Linked DNA regions of Phytoactinopolyspora mesophila. The protein of the gene in region 2 interacts with the protein of the main gene of each other region in a pairwise test. Links are inferred from orthologs where the notes say so. Each region holds a gene or a part of one and is shown on either strand. Other genes may lie near its edges.

What was found.
Region 1: the proteins of ileS (region 2) and F7O44_RS07610 interact in binary tests that used the Escherichia coli proteins (3 or more experiments, as listed by UniProt). The link is inferred for Phytoactinopolyspora mesophila from one-to-one orthologs.

What each region holds. Positions count from the first base shown.
Region 1 is NZ_WLZY01000002.1:296,510-307,307, reverse strand. The notes cover bases 5,292-8,214. They hold F7O44_RS07610 (substrate-binding domain-containing protein), read right to left. Parts: upstream 7,264-8,214; coding sequence 6,319-7,263; downstream 5,292-6,318. Other genes in these bases: F7O44_RS07605 (ABC transporter permease), read right to left, coding at 7,394-8,214; rbsD (D-ribose pyranase), read right to left, coding at 5,905-6,303; F7O44_RS07620 (GntR family transcriptional regulator), read left to right, coding at 5,292-5,752. Outside these bases: F7O44_RS07645 (carbohydrate ABC transporter permease), read left to right, coding at 1-368; F7O44_RS07640 (ABC transporter ATP-binding protein), read left to right, coding at 365-1,483; F7O44_RS07635 (HAD family hydrolase), read left to right, coding at 1,730-2,491; F7O44_RS07630 (CehA/McbA family metallohydrolase), read left to right, coding at 2,492-3,709; add (adenosine deaminase), read left to right, coding at 3,973-5,013; more of F7O44_RS07620, read left to right, coding at 4,991-5,291; more of F7O44_RS07605, read right to left, coding at 8,215-8,395; F7O44_RS07600 (ATP-binding cassette domain-containing protein), read right to left, coding at 8,395-9,906; F7O44_RS07595 (substrate-binding domain-containing protein), read right to left, coding at 9,893-10,798. UniProt on the Escherichia coli protein: Part of the ABC transporter complex RbsABC involved in ribose import. Binds ribose. Also serves as the primary chemoreceptor for chemotaxis.
Region 2 is NZ_WLZY01000007.1:16,476-28,208, reverse strand. What follows is about bases 5,025-8,882. They hold ileS (isoleucine--tRNA ligase), read right to left. Parts: upstream 8,501-8,882; coding sequence 5,225-8,500; downstream 5,025-5,224. Outside these bases: cell division protein FtsZ, read left to right, coding at 1-575; peptidoglycan editing factor PgeF, read left to right, coding at 741-1,484; F7O44_RS31235 (cell division protein SepF), read left to right, coding at 1,858-2,385; F7O44_RS19160 (YggT family protein), read left to right, coding at 2,484-2,771; F7O44_RS19155 (DivIVA domain-containing protein), read left to right, coding at 2,817-3,680; F7O44_RS19150 (Glu/Leu/Phe/Val family dehydrogenase), read left to right, coding at 3,693-4,937; F7O44_RS19140 (TraR/DksA family transcriptional regulator), read left to right, coding at 9,109-9,552; lspA (signal peptidase II), read left to right, coding at 9,525-10,280; F7O44_RS19130 (RluA family pseudouridine synthase), read left to right, coding at 10,277-11,200; F7O44_RS19125 (bifunctional phosphatase PAP2/diacylglycerol kinase family protein), read right to left, coding at 11,194-11,733. UniProt on the Escherichia coli protein: Catalyzes the attachment of isoleucine to tRNA(Ile). As IleRS can inadvertently accommodate and process structurally similar amino acids such as valine, to avoid such errors it has two additional distinct tRNA(Ile)-dependent editing activities.

The DNA.
Region 1 (10,798 bases), on a different replicon or contig from region 2:
TCATCCTCAAAGACTTCATGGACTCCGTCCCGCGCAGCTATGAGGAATCGGCGCAGGTGGCCGGCGCGTCGTCGATCCAGATCCTGAAGGACATCGTCGTTCCCGTGGTCCGGCCCGGGCTGGCCGTCATCGCGGTGTGGGCGCTGGTGAACATCTGGGGCGACTTCCTCACCCCGTTCATCCTTCTGCGCAGCGCCGACCTGTACCCGGCGGCCGTGGTCATCTACAACTTCTACGACGAGACCGGCCGCCCAGATCTGAGCTTGGTGTCCGCCTTCGCCTTCCTCTATTCGATCCCGGTGGTGTTGATGTATCTGTTCGTGAATGCCCGCTACGGCTTCCGCTTCCACGGAGGAATCAAACGATGACGGCGAGTGTCACACTCAGCTCCCTCGTCAAGGAGTTCCCCGGTGGGGTCCGCGCTCTTGACGGGATCGACCTGACCATCGAGGCAGGTGAGTTCTTCGCGTTGCTCGGCCCGTCCGGCTGTGGCAAGACGACCATGCTGCGGACCATCGCCGGGCTGGAAACCGCGACGTCGGGAAAGATCCTGATCGACGACCGCGACGTCACCAAGGTGCCGGCCGGCAAACGCAACGTCGCCATGGTGTTCCAGGACTATGCCCTGTACCCGCACATGACCGTCGTCGACAACGTCGCCTATCCACTGAAGGTCCGCAAGATAGGCAAGGAAGAGCGGCGTAAGACGGCGGCCGAGGCGGCCTCCAACCTCCAGCTGGAGAAGCTGCTGGAACGTCGCCCCGGCCAGCTCTCCGGTGGGCAGCAGCAGCGTGTCGCGCTGGCCCGGGCCGTGGCGTATCACGCGAACCTCTTCCTGTTCGACGAGCCGCTGTCGAACCTGGACGCCCGGCTGAGGCTGGAGGCCCGCACGTTCCTCAAGCGGCTGCAGAAAGAACTGGGGATCACCACCATCTACGTCACCCACGACCAATCGGAGGCGCTGGCGCTGGCCGACCGGATCGCGGTGATGGAGCTCGGGCACCTCCGCCAGCTGGACACCCCGGCCGTGGTGTACGAGCGCCCAGCGTCGCTGTTCGTGGCGTCGTTCATCGGGTCGACCCCGATGAACCTGGTGCCAGGTGTGGTCCGCAACGGCGACATCGACATCAAGGGCACGCCGTTCCCGGTGCCGTCGTCGGCGGCGGCGCATGTCACCGAGGGTGAAGAGGTGGTGCTGGGCTTCCGGCCTGAGCACACCGAGGTCACGACCGAACCCGGAGCGTCGTTCGAGGGCGAGGTCGCCGTCGTCGAACTCCTCGGCATCGACCATCTCGTGACGGTCGAGCGGGACGGCGTCTCCGTTCAGGCCACCACCAGGGTGCCACCACAGGTGGGCGAGCGGGTGCGGCTCGCGGCGCCGCAGGAGCACACGCTGCTGTACCGCGCCGGAGACGGCGGGTTGGTGGGTTCGCCGCGGCTGGAAGTAGCATCGGCGGCCGTCACTGGGTCTGCGGTGTCGTGATGAGGGTCGAGTATCCGGGGGACGGAGTCTCTCCTCGCCCAGCAGACTCGGTCGGGAGAGGGGCTTCGCCATGGCCTCCCTCGCTGATGCCCACCACACCATGGAGAGACACCATCTCCCAAAGACTCAGCGAGCCTCAGGCACTTCCGATGACGCGAACAACCTTAGGAAGAACTGGGTCGTGATGCCCACCACACCATGGAGAGACTCCATCTGCCGAAGACTCAGAGAACATCTGGCCCTCCGATGACGCCGACAACGGTCAGTGATGAGCTGGGGCGGGTTGCTGCGGTGTTCTTCGACTCCGGGGGGACCCTTGCCCGGCCACTCGGCGGCGACTGGTGGCCGAAGCCGCGTTTCGCGGAGCTGATCGGCGACGCCGGGCTCCCGATTCCCGACGACGAGCACACGCGGGCTGCGCTCGAGGCGGGATCCGGGCACCTGGCCCGGCATCAGGAGATGGCGACGTTCGACGACGAGGTCGACGTGTACATCGGGTTCTACCGGATCGTGCTGCGGGCTTTGTACGACTACGCTCCGGACTCGCTTGTGCGCGCCCTGGCCGAGGCGTCGGTGTTCGAACTGGACCAGCAACCCTACGAAGACACGCTCCCAGTCCTACAGGCCCTGGCGGACTCGGGAATCCGGCTGGGGATCGTGTCCAACGCCGGTCCGTCGCTTGAGCTGCGCTACCGCGACATGGGCCTGCGGCGGTTCTTCGACCCGTTCGTCATCTCAGCAATGGTGGCCTCGGAGAAGCCCGCCACCCGGATCTACGAGATCGCGCTCGAACGGGCGGCGCTCGAACCTGGTGACGTGGTATTCGTGGACGACGTGGCCGAAAACGTGCGTGCAGCTGCCGGTCTCGGCATGCGCGCCTACCTGATCGATCGCGAAGGTCTCGCCGATGTCAGCGAACTCCCGGTTTTGCCGGACCTGAGAGAACTGGCCGTGATCATTGGCGGCGCCCGGATCGCACCCACAACCGTGGATGATCATGGAGGATAGATGCGCATCACCCGCACACTGACCCCCGAAGACCGGGCCGCGTCGCCATATCTGGAGCTGCCCTTCGAGGTTCCGGCCGGCACCCCGTCGATCGAGGTGCGCCTGTCCTACGATCGCGGCCAGGGTGTCATCGACCTCGGTTGTCTGGGCGCCGACGGATTCCGGGGCTGGTCCGGCGGAGCCCGCTCGCGCTACGTCATCGCCGCCGGCTCAGCGACGCCTGGGTACCTGCCTGGGGAGATCGAGTCCGGTGTGTGGGCGGTATTGCTGGGACTGCATCGGGTACCGGCCGCGGGTGTGGACGTCGTCGTCGAGGTCGACATGCCGGCCACCGGCCCGGCCGAATCCGAACCAACCGCTCCCCCGGTGCCCGAACGTAGACCCCGGCGCACACTCCCGGCTGACACCGGCCGCACCTGGCTGGCCTGCGACTTCCACGCCCACACCCTCCATTCGGACGGCTCCTTCGGACGGGCCGAACTGGCCGCGGCCGCCGTCGAAGCCGGCTTGGATGTGCTGGCCGTCACCGACCACAACACAGTCAGCCATTTCGCCGGACTGGAGCGGATCGGCTCCCACTACGGCACCACGCTCGTACCCGGCCAAGAAGTGACTACAGACCGCGGCCATGCCAACGCTTTCGGGGCGATTCCGTGGGTGGACTTCCGGCAGCCGGCCGAAAGTTGGGTCTCACATGTGGAGTCGGCCGGTGGACTGCTATCCATCAACCACCCGCTGATGGGCGACTTCGCGTGGAGCCACCCGTTGAAGACCCGGCCGCCGCTGGCTGAGATCTGGCATGGGTCCTGGCTGGACACTCGCTGGACCGGCCCGCTGGCCTGGTGGAACGCGTGGGGCTGGGACACCGTGCCGATCAGCGGAAGCGACTTCCACAACCCCGAGGACGGGCGCCCCCTCGCAGTGCCGGTGACCTGGGTGGCCGTCGAATCGGACTTGGGCCCGGCCGAGCCAGCATCGGCCGCGGCGGTGATCGACGGGCTCCGGCACGGCCGGGTCGCGGTCACCTCGGCGGTGGACGCTCCGGTGCTGCTGCGCGCCGACGGCGAGCTCGTCGCTGTCGGGGCCGACGGCACACTGCTGACCGATCGATACGGCAACCGCCGCCCGGTGCATGGAGACCTTGCCCGCTTCCGGGCCGCCGACGGACCGTACCGGCTGGAAACACCCGACGCGGCCGTCGTCGCCATCACCCCCTGACCCGGCAGGCGTCGCCATCACCCCCTAACCCCGCAGGCGTCCACGCCCCGCCGCCCACCTTTCCGGTGATCGTGAGCGGATTATTGCTGCGCTCCGGGTGATCGTGAGCGGATTATCGTCGCAATTTGCAGCAATAATCCGCTCACGATCACCCCCTTGAGGGCACCAATCCGCTCACGATCACCGGGGGTGGAAGGGCGGGGGTGCGGGGGTTGTGATGTGGGGCCTGGCCGGCGGGCGAAGTTGTATGGTAGACAACACATGTGACAGTTCAACACAACGATTACCCCACATGGCTGACCTCGCTGCCCAAGGTCGAACTGCATGTTCACCTCGAGGGGTCACTGCGCCCCCAGACCATGTTCCGGCTGGCTAAACGCAACGGGGTGGACGTCGGCGCCGAATCCCCCGAAGAGTTGCTCAGCCTCTACCAGTTCAAGAACTTCGAGGACTTCGCCCGGCTGTTCTTCACCGGGCTCGCCGTCCTGCGGACCGCGGACGATTTCGCCGACGCCACGGTCGCCCTAGCGGCTGAGCTTGCCGCCCAGAACGTCCGCTACGCGGAGGTCACGTCCACCGCCCTTACCCACCACCAGCGACGCGGTGTCGCGCTCGAGGAGTACCGCGACGGCCTCAACGAAGGCCGGCGTCGCGCCAGTGCTGATCACGGCGTGGATCTAGCGTGGATCTGCGACATCTCGCGGCAGACCGAAGACCCCTCCTCCGAGGCCACCATCAACTACCTGCTCGGGCCACTTGCCCCAGAGGGAGTCGTCGGGCTCGGGCTCGGCGGAATCGAGGACGGGTTCCCGCCGGAGCTGTTCGCGTCGTCGTTCAAGCGAGCCAAAGCCGCAGGTCTCGCGTCGCTGCCCCACGCCGGTGAGACCGTCGGCGCGGCGAGCGTGTGGGGCGCACTTCGCGCGCTCGGGGCGGAACGCATAGGACACGGCATTCATTGCCTCGAGGACCCCACGCTCGTCGATCATCTGCGCGAGCACCAGATCCCCTTGGAAGTGGCCCCGACGTCGAACGTCGCCCTCAAGATCGCCGCAAGCCCTGACACTCATCCGCTGGCCGAACTCGTCGCCTCCGGGCTCCACGTCACCATCAACACCGACGACCCCGCGTACTTCCAAACCACCCTGACCGACGAGTTGCTGCTCGCGCACCGGCTGCACGGGTTCAGCCGGGAGCAGTTGGTGCAGGCCCAGCTGCGCGCGCTTGACGTGTCGTACGCCCCGGCAGCGACGAAGTCCCGCATTCGCGAAGAACTCCAGAAACATGACCAGGCCGCCGCGCGCTGACCGCCCCCTGTACACCCGGATCGCCACCGCGCTCAAGGGCCGCATCCTGTCCGGTTCCCTCACGCCCGGTTCGCGGCTTCCCGGTGAGGAGCACCTGGCGGCGAACATGGGTGTCAGCCGGAGTACCGTACGCCAGGCCATCGCCGCGCTGCGCGAATCCGGCTATGTGGTCAGCAGGCGTGGCTCGGGCAGCTACGTCGCCGAGAATCCGCCCGTCGAACCGCTCTCGGTACGCTCCGGCCCTGTCTATACCGGGTTCCTCGAAGACCTTGCGGACGAGTCACAGCACGTGGACGAGTTGCAGCGAGCCAGAGAAGAGATCAGCGCTACCCCGCCAGTGGCCGCGGACCTGCGGATACCGGTTGGCAGCCCGGTGGTGCGGTTCGACGCCGTCCGGCGCCGGCACGGCGTCGTCTACGGCGTCGCCAGTGACATTCTGCCGTTCCACATCGCCGAGCACATCACCTCCGACGTGCTGGAACGCAGCGCGACGATCGGGGATGCGCTCGCCAAGGTGGGACACCGTTCCGAGGAAAACCTGCAGCGAGTAGAGCCTGCGCTGCTCGGCGACGCCGATGCCCGCCTCTGCGGCGTGCAACCGGGCTCACCAGCGCTCGTGCTGACCGGGGTCGCATACGACGGCACCCACACGCCGATCGACAGCTACACATTGACGATCATCTCCGGCTACGGGATCGGGCTGTCCTTGACCCGCGCCAGCCGCCCGGACATCACCTGAGCCAGCCGCCCGCTGCGGGTAAACGCCAGTCACCTGCCGGTGATCGTCAGTGGGTTGTGGTCGCGATACCGCAGCCCAAACCCACTGACGATCACCAGAAAGCGACCACAACCCACTGACGATCACCGAGGGGGGCTGGCCTGACGGGGCGATCAGGTGAAGTTCACACCACTGCGGAGGATGACGTTCGCGTAGGGGGTGAACTCCCCAGTGCGCACCACGGCGCGCACGTCACGGGTCTGCTTCTTGAGCACGTCGTGAGACACCTGCATCTCGTCGGCCTGGTCGAGGCGTCGTCGCACGTGCTCGACCAACCGCGGGCAGACTTCCACGGACTCCTCAGCCATGGTGTATGCCTCCACCCGCAGCTCGGCCAGGACCGCGTCCAAGACGTCGGCGAACCCGGGCTGCCCGGCGGCGAACGCGAGGTCGATGCGTTCGACGCCGGGTGGGATGGGCAGGCCGGCGTCGGCGATACAGAGGGTGTCGCCGTGCCCCATGGCAGACACCACCGCCGACAATCGCGGATGCAGGATTCCGCCTTCTTTCATCGTCGAGATCAGCCTCTACTCGAGGAAGTCGCCGACGTTGTCCGCCGTGACCAGTTGCACCTCGACCGACTGCTCGGCGTCCACGTCGTCGCCATTGGCGATCGCGATCGCCGCCTCGATCGCGGCACCGCCCATGTCGCTGGGCAGCTGAGCGACGGTGGCGTCCATTTCACCTGAGTCGATGGCCGCCAGGGCGTCGTCGGTGGCATCGAAACCGACGATCACCAGATCATCCAGGAGGCCCGCGGACCGGGCCGCCTCCACGGCGCCCAACGCCATCTCGTCGTTCTGCGCGAAAACGCCAGCAAGCCCGGAGTTGGCCTGCAGCACGTTCTCGGCGACAGTCAGTCCTTCGTCCCGGCTGAAGTTGGCCGCCTGGCTACCGACCAAGTCGATTCCCGACGCCGCGTCGAGCGCCTCCTGGAAGCCGGCGCCACGGTCCCGCGCGGCCGAGGTGCCCGCGATGCCTTCCAGTTGCGCCACCTCACCGGAGTCACCGATCTGCTCGAACAGGAACTCGCCGGCCAGCCGCCCGCCCAGGACGTTGTCGCTGGCGACGTGCGCGGCGATCTCGCCACCGTCCGATCCCCGGTCGACCGTGACGACGGGGATGCCGGCGTCGTTGGCCGCCTCGATCGACGGCACGATCGCGGCGGTGTCCACCGGGTTCACCACCAGCACATCGACGCTACGCGTGATGAAGTCCTGGACGTGGTTCGCCTGTGACTGAGCGTCGTCGCGCGCGTCGGACACGCGCAGCTCGATCCCGGCGTCCTCGGCCACCGCCTCGGCTCCGTCCCGGAGAGTGACGAAGAACGGGTTTTCGAGGGTGGAGATGGACAGGCCGATGGTCACATCACCAGCAGCGGCGTCTCCGTCGTTGCCGTTGCCGTCGTCGTTCCCGCATGCCGCGACGGCAAGAGTCAACGTCGCTACGACGGCGATCAGTGGTCTTCTCATGACTACTCCTTCAGTTCGGGTTGAATACCGGGCGACGCCGGCAGCGACGTCGTCCCGGGTCGAGATGAGTCCGGTGGAACGAACCTGCTCATAGGCGCGGGTATCTGGCGCCTATCAGCAGCGCAGGGCACTAGTGTTTGGATCGGCGGCGCAAGGTGTCCGTCATCACGGCGATCGCGATGACCGCTCCGATGATCACCTGTTGCCAGAAGGCGGAGACGTCGAGCAGGTTGAGCCCGTTGCGCAGGAACCCGATGATCAACGCGCCCACCAGAGTGCCGGAAACGCTGCCGCGCCCACCGGCCAGACTGGCACCACCGATCACCACGGCGGCGATGACGTCGAGTTCCAGGCCGGCGCCGGCAGTCGGCTGCGCCGAATCGAGACGGGACAAAAGGATGAGTCCACCAAGGCCGGCCAGGGCGCCCGCGGCGGTGTAGACCTTGAGCTTCTCCCGCTGCACCTTCAACCCGGACAGCCGTGCGACCTCCTCGTTCCCGCCGATGGCGTAGAGCGCACGGCCTGACGGCCGGTAACGCAGGTACGCAGCTCCCAGCAGGAAGAGCACAACAACCAGCAGCACCGACAACGGCAGAACGCCGAAGAGCTGGTAGCGGGTGATGTTGCGGAACCAGTCCGGGTAGCCGGAGATCGGCTGCCCGTCCGAGATCACCAGCGCAAGGCCCCTGGCCATCGACAACATCGCCAGGGTGGCGATGAACGGTGGCAGCTTGCCGACCGTGATCATCAGTCCGCTGATGAAACCCGCGAGCGCACCAACAGCCAGGCCCGCAAGGAACGCCACCGGCATAGGCAGGCCGGCCTCCACGAAAGTCCACCCCGCCACCACGCCGGAGAGGCCCACGATCGACCCGACCGAGAGATCGATCCCGGCGGTGATGATCACCGCTGTCATGCCGAGCGCCAGAATCGCCAGTACGGAGATCTGCTGGAAGACGTTGACCATGTTGTTCACCGTCAAGAACGCCGGCGACAAGAAGGACAGCACAACTACCAGCACCAGCAGGCCAACAAGAGGCCCGCTCGATCCGAACCGCTCGAAGAATCTGTTCCAGGAGGGTCGCTCGGCCTCACGCGCCTGCGTCTCCTGGTCTTGCGTCGTGGCCGACATCAGCCACTCACCGCCAATGCCATGACTCGCTCCTCTGTTGCTTCATCACGTTCGAGCAGCCCGGTCTGGCGTCCGTGTGAGAGCACCAGAACCCGCCGGGCCAAGCCGAGCACCTCGGTGAGCTCCGACGAGATGACGATGACTCCCACGCCTTCCCGGCTGAGTTCCTCGATGAGGGTGTAGATCGCCACCTTCGCGCCGACGTCGACGCCGCGGGTCGGCTCATCGAAGATGACGACCCGGGGCCGCTGCGGTATCCACTTCGCGATGGCGGCCTTCTGCTGGTTCCCGCCCGACAAGGTGCCCGCGGCCTGGGTGGGGCGACCGCGGATGTCTAGCTGGCCGGCCAGCGTCTGCATCATCTGCCGCACCCGCGACTTCTTGACGATCCCGCGTTCGGCCAGGCCGCGCAACGACGGCAGCGCGATGTTGTCCTGCAAGGACATACCGAGGACGAGACCTGCTGCTTTGCGGTCCTCGGGTACGAGCACGATGCCCGCCCGGATGGCGTCGGCCGGGCTGCCGATCCGGGCCGGGCGGCCGTCAACCACGATCCGTCCCTCATCCGCCGGCTCCGCGCCGAAGAGAGCGCGAGCCAGTTCGGTCCGCCCGGCTCCGACGAGTCCCGCGACACCCAGGACCTCGCCGCGGCGCAGCGCGAAGGACACATCGGTGAACGCGCCTTCGCGCCCCAGCCGCTCCACCCGCAGCAGCTCGTCGTCGTCGGGCTCGTTCGGGTCCGAGAAGACTTGGTCGACGGCGCGATTCACCATCGCCTCCACGAGGGCGTCGACGGCGACGTCGGCCCGGTCCCAGTCGGCGACCCGACGGCCGTCGCGCATGACGACGATCCGGTCCCCCACCCGTTCCACCTCCCTGAGGCGGTGGGTGATGTAGACGAAGCCCACCCCTTGGGACCGAAGCTCGTCGACGATCTCGAACAGTCGCTCGGATTCCTCGGCGCCGAGCGCGGCGGTCGGTTCGTCGAGGATCAGAATCCGGGCGTCGAGCGACAGCGCTTTGGCGATCTCGACCTGCTGCTGCGCCGCGACCGACAGCCGGCCGACCGGCCTGGTGACGTCGACCTTGAGCCCAACACGGCGGACTATCGTGGCGGCGGCACGGTTCATCTCGGCGTAGTCGACCGCGCCCCGGCGGGTGGGCTGTCTTCCGAGGAAGATGTTCTCGGCCACCGACAACCCGGGCACCAGGTTCATCTCCTGGTGGATCATGGCGACGCCGGCGGCCATCGCCTCGCGCGGGCTCGAGGGCCGGTATTCTTCTCCGTCCAGGTGCATCGATCCGGCGTCCGGCGGCTGCACCCCCGAGAGGATCTTCATCAGCGTGGACTTGCCGGCGCCGTTCTCGCCGAGAACCACCTCGACGTTGCCGTAGCGAACGTCGAGGTCGACGCCGTCCAGGGCGCGAACGCCGGGAAAAGCCTTCGTCAGATCCCGGCACACCAAGCCATGGCCCGGCGCACTCTCGGCAACAGTGTCAGGTGTCGGCACGCTCAGCCTCCTCACTGGTCGCGGCGCCGGCCGGATCGTCGTTCGAATCGCCCCCAGGCGGATCCGGGCAGCCGCACGAGCCACGGGCCGTCAGCTGGACCGGCAAGACGGAGATGCCCGTGTCTCCCTCCGGGTCCGTGATGCGGGTCAGCAGCCGGCTCACGGCCACCCGCCCGAGCTCACCGAACGGTTGCGACATGGTGGTCAGCGCAGGCGTGGCGTACGCGGCCGCGGCAATGCCGTCGAAAGAGGTGATGGCGACGTCGTCGGGGCACCGTAATCCGAGTTCGGTCACCGCCCGGAGCGCGCCCAGCGCCTGTTCGTCACTCGCCGTGAAGATCGCGTCGACTATCCGCTCCGACAGCACCCGCCGGGCGGCGACGTAGCCCGGGTGGCGACCGAACGGAACATTGAGTACCGATGTCTCGGCTGCCGGCAGTCCAGCATCGGCGATAGCGTCGCGCCAGCCTGCCACTCGGTCGGTGGCCGGGTAGACGTCTTCTGGTCCGGCGATACAAGCGATCCGGCGACGCCCGTGCTCGAGCAGGTGCTCCGTAGCCGTCCGGGCACCACCGCGATTGTCGACCAGCACCGCCGGAATGTCCGTGGTCCCGGCCACTTGCCGGTCGAGAGTGATCCACGGAGTTCTGGCCCGTTCGAGATCGGGGAGGCAACTCGGCGTGCCATGCGCCGGAACCAGGAAGAGTCCGTCGATCTGGCGCTGGAGGAAGGTTCGCACGTAGGCGGTCTGCCGCTCGTCGTCCTCCGCGCCGTTGCCGATCAGCAAGGTGTATCCGTGCGCGAACGCGGCCTCCTCGATCGCACGCGCCAGTTCGGCGAAGTACGGGTTCGCCGTATCCGGGACAACAAGGCCGAGCGTCATCGTCTTGTT
Region 2 (11,733 bases):
CCGGTTCAGCGCTGATGGGTATCGGGTCTGCACGCGGTGAGGATCGCGCGGTGGCTGCTGCCGAGATGGCGATCTCGTCGCCGCTCCTCGAGGCATCGATCGACGGTGCGCACGGCGTGCTGCTCTCGGTGTCTGGTGGCTCCGACCTGGGCCTGTTCGAGATCAACGAGTCTGCCAACCTGGTGGCTCAGGCCGCACATGACGAAGCCAACATCATCTTCGGTGCGGTGATCGACGACGCCTTGGGCGACGAGGTCCGGGTGACGGTCATCGCGGCAGGCTTCGACGGAGGGATGCCTCCGAGACGTGAGCTCGGCACCGTCCGGCGGGCGGAGGGGCAGGCTGTGCCGCCGCCGGCAGAGCAGGGCTCCACCGGTTCCGACGAGTCCGGCTCCGGCGCCACCAACGGCGATTCCAGCACTGGGAGTGGCGGCAGCGCCGAGGGCGCCGGGCAGGCCGAAGCCGTCCGCGAGCGTCCCGAGCGTAGTGAGCCGCCGGCCCCACCGCGCCCCCGTGACCAGCGCCGAATTGTCCCGCCGGATGACGATCTCGACGTCCCCGACTTCTTGAAGTGAACGTCTCGCGCCGGCCGTCCGGTGGTCGTGAGCGGAGCAGCGTCGCAACAGCGAGGCAAAGCCACTCACGACCACCGGTTCACCGCTGGGCGAGGTCGGCCGATCTGCGGTTGATCGCGAAGCGCAGTTAGGTGTGTGCCGGCACGGATCGGGCAGGATGGAAGCGTGATCGCCCATTTCAGCACCCACGGTGCCGCCTCGTTCGCCTTCACCGATCGCACTGGTGGCTCGAGTGCGGCTCCGTTCGACCAGCTCAACCTTGCCCGGCACGTCGGCGACGATCCCGCTGCCGTCGAGAAGAACCGCAGCGCACTGGCCGCGCACCTCGGACTCCGCACCGAGAACGTGGTCTACATGAACCAGGTGCATGGCGCCGACGTAGCCGTCATCGACGGACCATGGCCCACTGACGTACCACCGCCCGAGGTTGACGCGATGGTGACGACACGGCCGGGCCTCGCTCTCGCGGTGCTGGTGGCCGACTGTGTGCCGGTCTTGCTGGCTGACCCGGCGGCGGGAGTCGCAGCGGTTGCGCACGCGGGCCGGCCGGGCATGGCGGCTGGTGTCGTCGCGGCCGTGACCGACACCATGTATCGCCTCGGCGCCCAGCAGCTGGTGGGGCACGTCGGGCCGGCGGTCTGCGGGGGGTGTTACGAGGTGCCGGAGAGCCTGCGAGCCGAAGTCGCCGAGGCCGTTCCGTCGTCGTGGGCGACCACGCGATGGGGGACTGCGGCACTGGACGTCCCGGCTGGTGTGACGGCGCAGTTGCGAGACGCGGGGGTGCGGCTCGAGGAGGGGCCGTGGAAGCCTGACGTGCGGCCCTGCACTGTCGAGCACGAGGAGTTCTTCTCGTATCGGCGCGACCGGATCACCGGGCGTTTCGCCGGAATCACCTGGCTCGCCGCCTAGTGCCCCGTCAACCCCGTGTGCGGGATGACGGGACGGGGCCGTCCGGACGGGATCGAGACCCACCACGCTGGGCGCTCTGAGAAAGCCGGCTGAGCCGTCGGCCCGAGGAACGCCTACGGATTTCTCGCCCGATGATGAAACGTACTGCTATCGGCCATTCTGCGGCGTTTGGTGATGCGTCAGGCCGTCGCGAGCGGTCTCATTGAACGCATTGGTCCCAGTGATCACTGCTGAGCCGACACGTATCACCAGCATCTGGCGACACACCGTGCGTGTCGTGTCGCGCAATACTCGTCCACGGCGGTGGTTGGAGCTAGTGTCAGAGATGTGCAAGGTAGAGACCGTCCACCACTAGTGCGGAGGACTTGAGAGCATGGCCAGCGCAATGCGCAAGGTTGCGGTCTACCTCGGCCTCGTGGAGGACCGGGACCGCTACGAGGACGAATACGATGAATACGCCGATGAATATGAGCGGGAGTACGAAGAAGACGCGCCCGAGGCATACGAGCCTCAGGAGGTAGAGCGGCCGCCCGCCAGGCGTGAACGGGAGCATTCGGCAACTGTCTCGTCCTTGGCGGATCGCCGGCCAATGGCCACGCCGCGGTCGGCGCCTGCTGCCCGGGAAGCGCGCATCACCACGCTTCATCCACGTACGTACAACGAAGCACGGACGTTGGGTGAACACTTCCGTGACGGCGTCCCAGTCATCATGAACCTATCGGAGATGGATGACGTTGACGCCAAGCGTCTGGTCGATTTCGCTGCCGGGCTGATCTTCGGGCTGCGGGGGAGTATCGACCGGATCACGGCGAAGGTGTTCTTGCTGACACCTGCAGATGTGCAGGTCACAGCGGAGGACAAGGCGCGCATCGCCGACGGCGCGTTCTTCAACCAGAGTTGATCAATTGATGTATCAGCAGTGCTACCAGAAGCCAGAAAAGCCAACAGACGGGTGCCGGTGGCAGCACACGGAACCTTCGTCAGGTAGGTTCGGATCCCGTGTCGGTCATTACCCAGCCTTTGTCGATAGCACTATGGCTCTTCTTCATCGCCCTGCTGGTCCGTCTGGTGGTCGACTGGATCCAGGTCTTCGCACGCGAGTGGCAGCCGAAAGGCCCGTTGCTTGTAGTGTTGGAGGCCGTGTACACAGTGACCGACCCTCCACTTCGGCTGCTCAGACGGGTGATCCCGCCGCTCCGGATCGGTTCGGTTGCTATTGACCTGGCGTTCATTGTGCTCATCATCCTGGTGCGAATTGCCCAGTCGGTTGTCGCATCGATGGGATGACGCGGTACGGTGACTCACGACGCTGCTCACATTCGAGGTGACGTTATGCCACTGACGCCCGAGGCTGTCCAGAACAAAGAGTTCACGACTGTCCGCCTGCGTGAAGGTTACGACATGCAGGAGGTGGATGAGTTCCTGGACGAGGTCGAGGCTGAGATCGCGCGCCTACAGCGCGAGAACGACGAGCTTCGAGACAAGCTCGCCGCGGTAACCCGCGGAGCCGGGGCCGTTGGTTCAGCCGAACCAGTCCAGCCACCACGCCAGGTTGAGGCGCCCAAGGCTCCTCCAACTTCGGCTCCTCCAGCTGTCACGGCCGGAGGAGGGGCACCTGGTGCCCAGCCCAGCGACGCTGCCGCCAAGGTTCTCGCCCTGGCGCAGAAGACCGCTGATGAGCTGGTAGCCGATGCCAAGGCTGAAGCCGATCGCCTGATGGGCGAGGCTCGAAGCCGCTCGGAGAAGCTCGATTCCGAGACGAAGGCCAAGGCTGCCAAGCTCGAGCAGGATGCTCGGCAGCGGGCTGAGTCGATCGACCAGGAAGTCCAGAAGCGTCGTGCCCAGGTCTTCGGCAAGCTGGAGACCGAGCGCGCCGACCTGGAGCGGCAGCTGGAAGGTCTACGTGCTTTCGAGCGCGAGTACCGCAGCCGGCTCAAGTCGTACCTGGAGAACGAGCTTCGTAAGCTCGAGGTCGGCGGTGCCAGCGACGACGAGCGCGCGGAGGCGGAGATCGCCGCCGCCCAGGCTCAACAACAGCAGCCACAGCAGCCACAGCAGCCGCAGCGGCCGGTCCCGAACAACACCGGTCAGCAGCCGGCGCGTCCGGGCGGCGGAGGCAACGAGAACACCTCCACCACGCAGACCGGTGGTTCGTTGCGCTCTGTTGCGAGCCTGCTCGACGACGACCAGCGCTGACGAGGGATCCGGTTGACCAAGCCGTCGGCGTTTCAGGCCGTCACCGACTCCTTTCACCGGGCAGCTGATCAACTAGGGCTGAACGACTCCACGCGCGAGCTTCTCTCCGGCACGTATCGCGAGATCCGGGTGCAGGTTCCGGTACGTACCGCTGACAACTCCACCCGGATCGTCTACGGGTACCGGGTCCAGCACAACGGCGCACGTGGTCCCTACAAGGGCGGCGTGCGCTATCACCAGGACGCCGATCTCGACGAGGTACGGGCACTGGCGTCGTTGATGACCTGGAAGACGGCTCTGGTCGATGTGCCGTTCGGGGGTGCCAAGGGTGGGGTGCAGGTTGACCCCGCCACCCTGCCCGGCGCTGAGCTGGAACGGTTGACGCGCAGGTACCTGTCCCAGGTCAGCTATGTGATCGGGGAGCGGCGGGACATCATGGCGCCCGACATGAACACCAGCGCTCAGACCATGGCGTGGATGATGGATGAATACGGTCGCAAAAGCGGCCATACGCCAGCGATCGTCACTGGGAAGCCGGTGGAGCTCGGCGGTTCTCATGGGCGGGCCGCTGCTACCGGACGTGGCACGGTGATGATCCTGGAACAGGTTGCTGCCCACCGCGGCTGGGACGCCGCGGAGACAACGGTCGCGATTCAGGGCTACGGCAATGTCGGCTCCTGGGCTGCCCGGCTCGCCGCCGCCGAGGGCTTCCGGGTGGTTGCGGTCAGCGACGTTCGTGGTGGCATCTACGCCCCGGGAGGTCTTGATCTCGACGCCGTGGACACGCATGTTCGCGAGAGCGGCAGTGTCGTGGGCACGCCCGGTACCGACTTCATCGACAACGACGAGCTCCTCACCCTCGACGTCACGGTCCTGATTCCGGCGGCCCTCGGTGAGGCGATCCGGTCGGACAATGCGGACCAGATCCGCGCCCGCCTGGTCTTGGAGGCAGCCAATCATCCGGTCACCCCGGCCGCTGACGACATCCTGGCTGACCGCGGCATCGAAGTTCAGCCGGACATCCTGGTGAATGCCGGCGGGGTTACTGTCTCCTACTTCGAGTGGACACAGAACCTGCAAGAATTCAAGTGGACTGAAGAGCAGGTGAACGAGCAGCTGCGCCGTCACATGGTGGCGGCGTATACCGCCGTCAAGGAGCGGGCCGCCGCGGCTGGCAATATCACGCCGCGCCAGGCCGCCTTCCAGATCGGTGTGGAACGCGTCGCCAGCGCTGCGAAGCTCCGCGGCTACCTCTAACCCCACCTAAATGATCATGTTTGGTGGGTTTCCTCGTGCCCTGCTATGCCTGCAGACCTGTTGATGCGCGAGCAGTCCTGGTAACGCCGGGGCGGGCGCTCGTGCGAGCCAAGGCAGGGTGGGCGCGTGCGTGGCGCGCGCCCACCTGTCTCAGGCCCCGCCCGGGAGCCGGGCCGTCGTCGCGGACGGGCTACCGAGCGTGGTTGGTACGCCTGCGTGACCGGTGTTTCTCTTGCGTCACCATGCCTGCAGACATGGTGACGCAAGAGAAAACCCACCAAACATGATCATTTGGAGGCGGCGCGGCGGAGGCGGAAGGTGAGGCCGAGGTCCCGGTCGGTGTGGTCGGGTTCGTCCGGCAGCGCGTCGAGATCGCTGTGCACGGCGACCGCGAGGACCTCGTCGGCCAGCAGCGCCTGGTGTTCGCTCAACGCTTCGGCGAGCTGACCGGAGCTCTCGGCCGCCGACCATGCCAGCTCGATGCGGTCGGCGACATCGAAGCCGCTCTGTTTGCGTGCCTCCTGGACCAGCCGGATCGCCTCCCGCGCCAGTCCGGCCCGGACCAGCTCGTCGGTGAGCGTCAGATCGAGCGCGACGGTCTCACCTTCACGGGCGACGGCCCAGCCTTCCCGTGGCGTTTCAGTGACAACGACGTCGTCCGGTTCCAGCGTCACCTCGCCCACTTCTGCCACGGGGATGGTCACCGAGCCCTCCGAGCGCAGCGCCGACGCCAGAGCCTCGGCGTCGGCCTCGGACACCGCCGCCGCCACCTTCGGAGTGTCTTTGGCGAACCGGCGCCCCAGGGAACGGAAGTTGGCCTTGGCCGAAACGTCCAGCAGTGCGTCGGCGGAGTCGGCGGAGGCGCCGGCCGCGCTCAACGAGGTGACCTCGGCGACGTTGAGCTCGTCGGCGATCTCAGCGCGAAGCTCGCCACGCAGCGACTCCCAGCCCCATGCGCCCACCAGAGCACGAGCCAGCGGCTGGCGGGTCCGGACTTTCGACTCCGCGCGAGCGGCGCGGCCCAGCTCCACCAGGCGGCGCGTGAGCGCGACCTCGTCGGCAAGCTGGATGTCGACGACACCGGGATCGGCTTGCGGCCACGCGGCCAGGTGCACCGACTCCGGCGCGTCCGGATCCACTGCGACGACGAGGTCCTGCCACACCCGCTCGGTGATGAACGGGACCATGGGCGCGAGCAGGCGAGTCAGCTTTTCGACGCACTCGTGCAGCGTCGCGAGGGCGGCCGGATCGCCGTCCCAGAACCGGCGCCGGGAGCGGCGGACGTACCAGTTCGACAGGTCGTCGATGAATCCGGCCAGCCGAGCGCCGGCACGCTGTGTGTCGAAGTTCTCCAACGCGGTGTCGACGTCGGCGACGAGCCGGTTCAGCTCGCTGAGCGCCCAGCGGTCTAGCACGTGCCGGTCGGCCGGCTCCGGCGCGCCGTCGGCCGGTGCCCACGACGAGGTCCGTCCATACAGCGACAGGAACGACGCGGTGTTCCAGTAGGTGAGCAACACCTTACGAACGATCTCGCCGAGTACGCCCGGCCCGATCCCTCGAGCCTGCCACGGCGAACCGCTGGCGGCCATGAACCAGCGCACCGCGTCCGCGCCGTGGTCGTCCATCAGCGGGATGGGTTCCAGGATGTTGCCGAGATGTTTGGACATCTTCCGCCCGTCCTCGGCCAGGAGCAGGCCCAGGCACAGCACGTTCTCGTAGGACGAGCGGCCGAAGACAGCCGTTCCCACGGCCATCAGCGTGTAGAACCAGCCTCGGGTCTGGTCGATGCCCTCGCAGATGAACTGCGCCGGGTACGTGTCGGCGAACATCTGCTCGCTGCCCGGCTCGTGCGGGTACCCCCATTGCGCGAACGGCATGGAGCCGGAGTCGTACCAGGCGTCGATAACGTACGGCTCACGCCGGAACGTTCCGGCGACACCTGGCAGGGTGAAGGTGACGTCGTCGACGTACGGACGATGCGGGTCCAGCTCGGACAGGTCTTCGCCGGCCAGCTCGGACAACTCGGCCAGGGAGCCGACACACACCAGGTGCGAAGGGTCGTCGTCGTTACGCCACACCGGCAGCGGCGTACCCCAGTAACGGTTGCGGGACAGCGACCAGTCGACGTTGCCGCGCAGCCACTCGCCGTAGCGGCCCCACTTGATGGTCTCCGGATACCAGTTCGTCTTCTCGTTCTCGCGCAGCAGCGCATCATTGAACTGCGTGGTCCGGATGTACCAGGACGGCTGGGCGTAGTACAGCAGGGGCGTGTGGCAGCGCCAGCAGTGCGGATACTCGTGTTCGTAGGTGGTGTGCCGGAACATGAGCCCGCGTTGCTCGAGGTCGTGGGTGAGCGCGGTGTCAGCGTGTTTGAAGAACTGACCGCCCACCAGCGGAACGTCGGCGCTGAACGTGCCGTCGGGCTCGATGGGATTGACGACGGGCAGTCCGTAGCGCTTGCAGACGCGTAGGTCGTCCGCGCCGAAGGCGGGAGCCTGGTGGACCAAGCCGGTGCCGTCCGCGGTGGTGACGTAGTCGTCGACCACCACATGGTTGGCAGGCTGACCGTCGGCTGCGATGTCAACCAGTTCGAACGGGCGCTGGTAGTTCCAGAACTCCATCTCGGTGCCGGAGAACCGGGCGGTGGCGGTCCAGCCTTCACCCAGCACGGCCTCGAACAGCGGCTCGGCGACGACGAGCGTCTCGTCGCCGTTCGTCGCGGCTACGTACGTGACGTCGGGATGCACCGCTACGGCGGTGTTGGAGACCAACGTCCACGGTGTGGTGGTCCAGACCAGCAGGGATGCCTCGCCGTCGAGCGGCCCGGAAGTCAGTGGGAGCCGGACGAAGACCGACGGGTCGGCGACGGTCTCGTAGCCCTGGGCGAGCTCGTGCGACGACAGGGCGGTGCCGCAGCGTGGGCAGAATGGCGCGACCCGGTGGTCCTCGACCAGCAGCCCGGCATCGAAGATCTTCTTCAGCGACCACCAGACGCTCTGCACGTAGGAGGAGTCCATGGTGCGGTAGGGCCGGGTGGTATCCACCCAGTAGCCCATCCGCTCGGTCATCTCTTCGAATGCGCCGACGTGGCGCTGAACGGATTCGCGGCACCTGTCGTTGAACGCGGCGACTCCGTATGCCTCGATCTCGGTCTTCGACGAAAGGCCGAGCTCCTTCTCGACCGCGATCTCCACCGGCAGGCCGTGGCAGTCCCAGCCGCCCTTGCGGGGCACGTGGTAGCCCTTCATGGTGCGGTAACGCGGAAACACGTCCTTGAACACCCGAGCTTCGATGTGGTGGGTCCCAGGCGTGCCGTTGGCCGTGGGCGGTCCCTCGTAGAACATCCACGTCGGCTTGCCCTCGCTCGATTTGAGCGCTCGGCTGAAGATGTCGTGGTCGCGCCAGAAAGCCAGGATCTCGTGTTCCAAGGCCGGCAGATCGACCTGACCCGGGACCGGCCGGTAGGACTGGTTGCCGGTGACCTGGTCAGCCGCGGAATCCGTGGTGTGCGCCGGACCGGTGGCCGCTCCGTCCGGCGAGGGCCGGGTGCTGGCGTCGCTCATCGTGGTGGTTTCCTCCGTCGCTGGTGCCCGACAGAGGGACGAGGCGAACCCCGCGGTACCACCCTCTTTGACCATCCACGATGCGGATGACCCACTTCGTTTCCTGCGGCCGGTTCTACTAGGTGCGGGCAACAGCTGCCCGAGCACTGTTCTTCCGGCGGCTCCGAGGTGATGTTCACCGGCATGTGTGCCACCGGGCTCACACCGTCCCCGGCTCGCTCATGGCTGTCCACGCGGGCTACTGGCCTCATCAACGCCTGCTCGCACCGACAGTGTACTGGCCGCAACCGGCATCGGCGCACCCGAATTCTGTGACCACGGGCCCGATTCGGCTCAGGCGGCCGATGCGTGAGCGCCATCACAGCGTGGGTCCACAATCGGGTGCACGTACCGGGCAAAGCATGTGCGCTGGCGGATCGTGATACCTGACACGTTTCTCGTGAGGCGGTTATGGGCATTGTTTCGTGGCAACAACGACGGCTGATCAGTCATGCTGTGAGAACGCTGAGTATGGAGAGCTGATTGAAGGAAAGCCAGGAAGGATCTATCCTCACCTGACCCGGACAAAGTGTGGGCGGGCACATGGAAGACTTAGGGGGTGCGTCGGAATGACCGAGCGCACGGAGAGTGCAGAGACGGTGTCCAGGGCGGACCAAGCGGCAGCGCTGGTCGTCGGTACCGATGAGGAGCCGTGGACCTCTGACGAACTGGCTGAGGTTCACAAAACGCTGCAGAGCGAGGCTGCGCGGCTGCGAGAGGAGATCGCGGACGCCGAGATGGAAATCGCTGAGCTGTTGCGGCGCAGCACCGACGACGGCGGCGAAGACCAGGTCGACACCGGCTCAAAGGCATTCGAGCGAGAGCATGAGATGTCGCTCGCGGCCAGCCATCAGGAGATGCTGAATCAGACGGAACGGGCGTTGTCCCGCATCAGCGACGGCACGTACGGAGTCTGTGAGAACTGTGGCAAACCGATCGGCAAAGCTCGTCTCCTGGCGTTCCCTCGTGCCACACTGTGTGTGACATGCAAACAACGGCAGGAGCGTCGCTGACTCGCGACGACACAAAAGGTGTGAAAACACGACGTCGCACGGCGACCCTGTTGGTGATCGCAGCGGTCATACTGACGCTGGATCAATTGACCAAGGTCTGGGCGGTCGAGGCGCTGCAAGACGGCCGCGTCATCAACGTCGTCGGCGACGTGCTGCAGTTCAGGCTGGTACGTAACCCCGGCGCGGCGTTCAGTATGTTCACCAACCTGACGGTCGTGCTGACCGTCATCGCGGTGGCTGTGGTTCTGGTCATCGGCTGGCTGAGCCGCAAGGTGACCAGCCTGGTCTGGGCCGTGGCATTGGGCGGGCTGCTCGGCGGAGCCCTGGGCACGCTGACCGACCGGATCTTCCGCGAGCCTGGGCCTATGCGCGGGCACGTCGTCGATTTCATCGAGCTGCCGAACTGGCCGGTATTCAACATCGCCGATTCGTCCATTGTGGGCGCGGCCGCGCTGATCGCTTTGCTCAGCTTCCGTGGGGTGGCGTTCTCGACCCTCGGTGCCGGCCCGGCAACCGACGAGCCCGTGCCCGGCGAGTCCGCGGCTGAGGACGCCACGGACGGCGATACCACGGACGCGGACACGCCGGACGAGCGCACACCGGCCGGGGCCGACACCGGGCTCGCACAACCACCGCCCGGCACCGATGTGAGCGAATCGCCCACGGAGCCGACCAGGCCGGGGCATATAGGCGCGGCTTCGGACGAGCACGAGGCAGGGGAACGGTGAGTGGCCTGCGGGCGTTGCCCGTGCCGGAAGGCCTCGAAGGAGAAAGACTCGACTCGGCGCTGGCCCGCCTCTTCGGGCTCTCCCGCAGCAAAGCCGCTGACCTCGTGGAGGAAGGCCGGGTCCGGGTGGACGGCGTACCTGAGCCCAAATCGGCCCGAGTTCACGCCGGGGGCTGGCTCGAGGTCGACATGCCCGAGCCTGCCGCCCCGGTGGAAATGGTCCCCGAACACGTGGAGGGCATGCGGATCGTGCACGACGACGCCGACATCGTCGTCGTGGACAAACCGGTCGGCGTGGCTGCTCACCCTAGTCCGGGCTGGAGCGGCCCGACGGTCGTCGCCGGGCTGGCCGGCACCGGCTTCCGGATCTCCACCAGCGGCGCGGCCGAGCGCCAGGGAGTTGTGCACCGTCTCGACGTCGGCACCAGCGGGCTGATGGTGGTGGCCAAGTCCGAGGCCGCCTACACCTCGTTGAAACGGCAGTTCCGCGAGCGCGTCGTCGAGAAGATCTATCACGCGCTGGTCCAGGGCCACCCCGACCCATCCAGGGGCACCGTCGATGCCCCCGTCGGCCGGCATCCTGATCACGATTACAGATGGGCCGTCGTCGCCAACGGCAAGCCGAGTGTCACCCACTACGAAACGATCGAGGCGTTCCCGGCGGCCAGTCTGCTCGAGATCCGGCTGGAGACAGGCCGTACACACCAGATCCGGGTACATATGAGTGCCTTGCGGCACCCGTGCGTGGCTGACCTCACCTACGGCGCCGACCCGACCCTGGCCGCGCGTCTGGGACTGTCCCGGCAATGGCTGCACGCCGTGCGGCTCGGTTTCGAGCACCCTGGCACCGGCGATTGGACCGAGTACGCCTCGGAGTACCCCGACGATCTCCAGGGTGCGCTGGACCTGTTGGCTCAGTGAGTCCGGGCGGGGGCGCCGGAGTCCGGCCGGTAGACGACCAGCGACCCAGGCAGTTTGCCGAATACGCACTCGGCGACAGTGCCCGCCGGCTCACCGTCGCAGGCTAGTTCTACCTCGCCGTCCAGCGACTCGAGCGTCAAAGACCCAGCGATGCGTGCGACGTGGACCCTGCTGCGCTCGCCGGCGCCGGTGAGGGTCGCCAGAACGGCGCGGGTCCGGGAGAAGCGCCCGCGTGCGGACAAATAGTGGATGTCGAGGTTGCCGTCGTCGAGACGCGGGCGCCAGGCCGGAAACGTTCCGCGCGGTACGTAACAGCCGTTGCCGACGAAAACGAGCCACACGGTGGTCGTCGTGCCGTCCAGGTTCACCCGCAGCGGTTGCTGGGTGCGCAGGACTTGTGCTGTGGCCACCGCCATCGCGAGCCATTTGCCCAGCCGCTTCTCGAGAACCTCGCGGCGTCGGACCATCTCGGGATAGCCCCCGATGCTCGCGGTGTTGAGAAATGCCCTCGGGCCGGCGGTGGCGACGTCTAC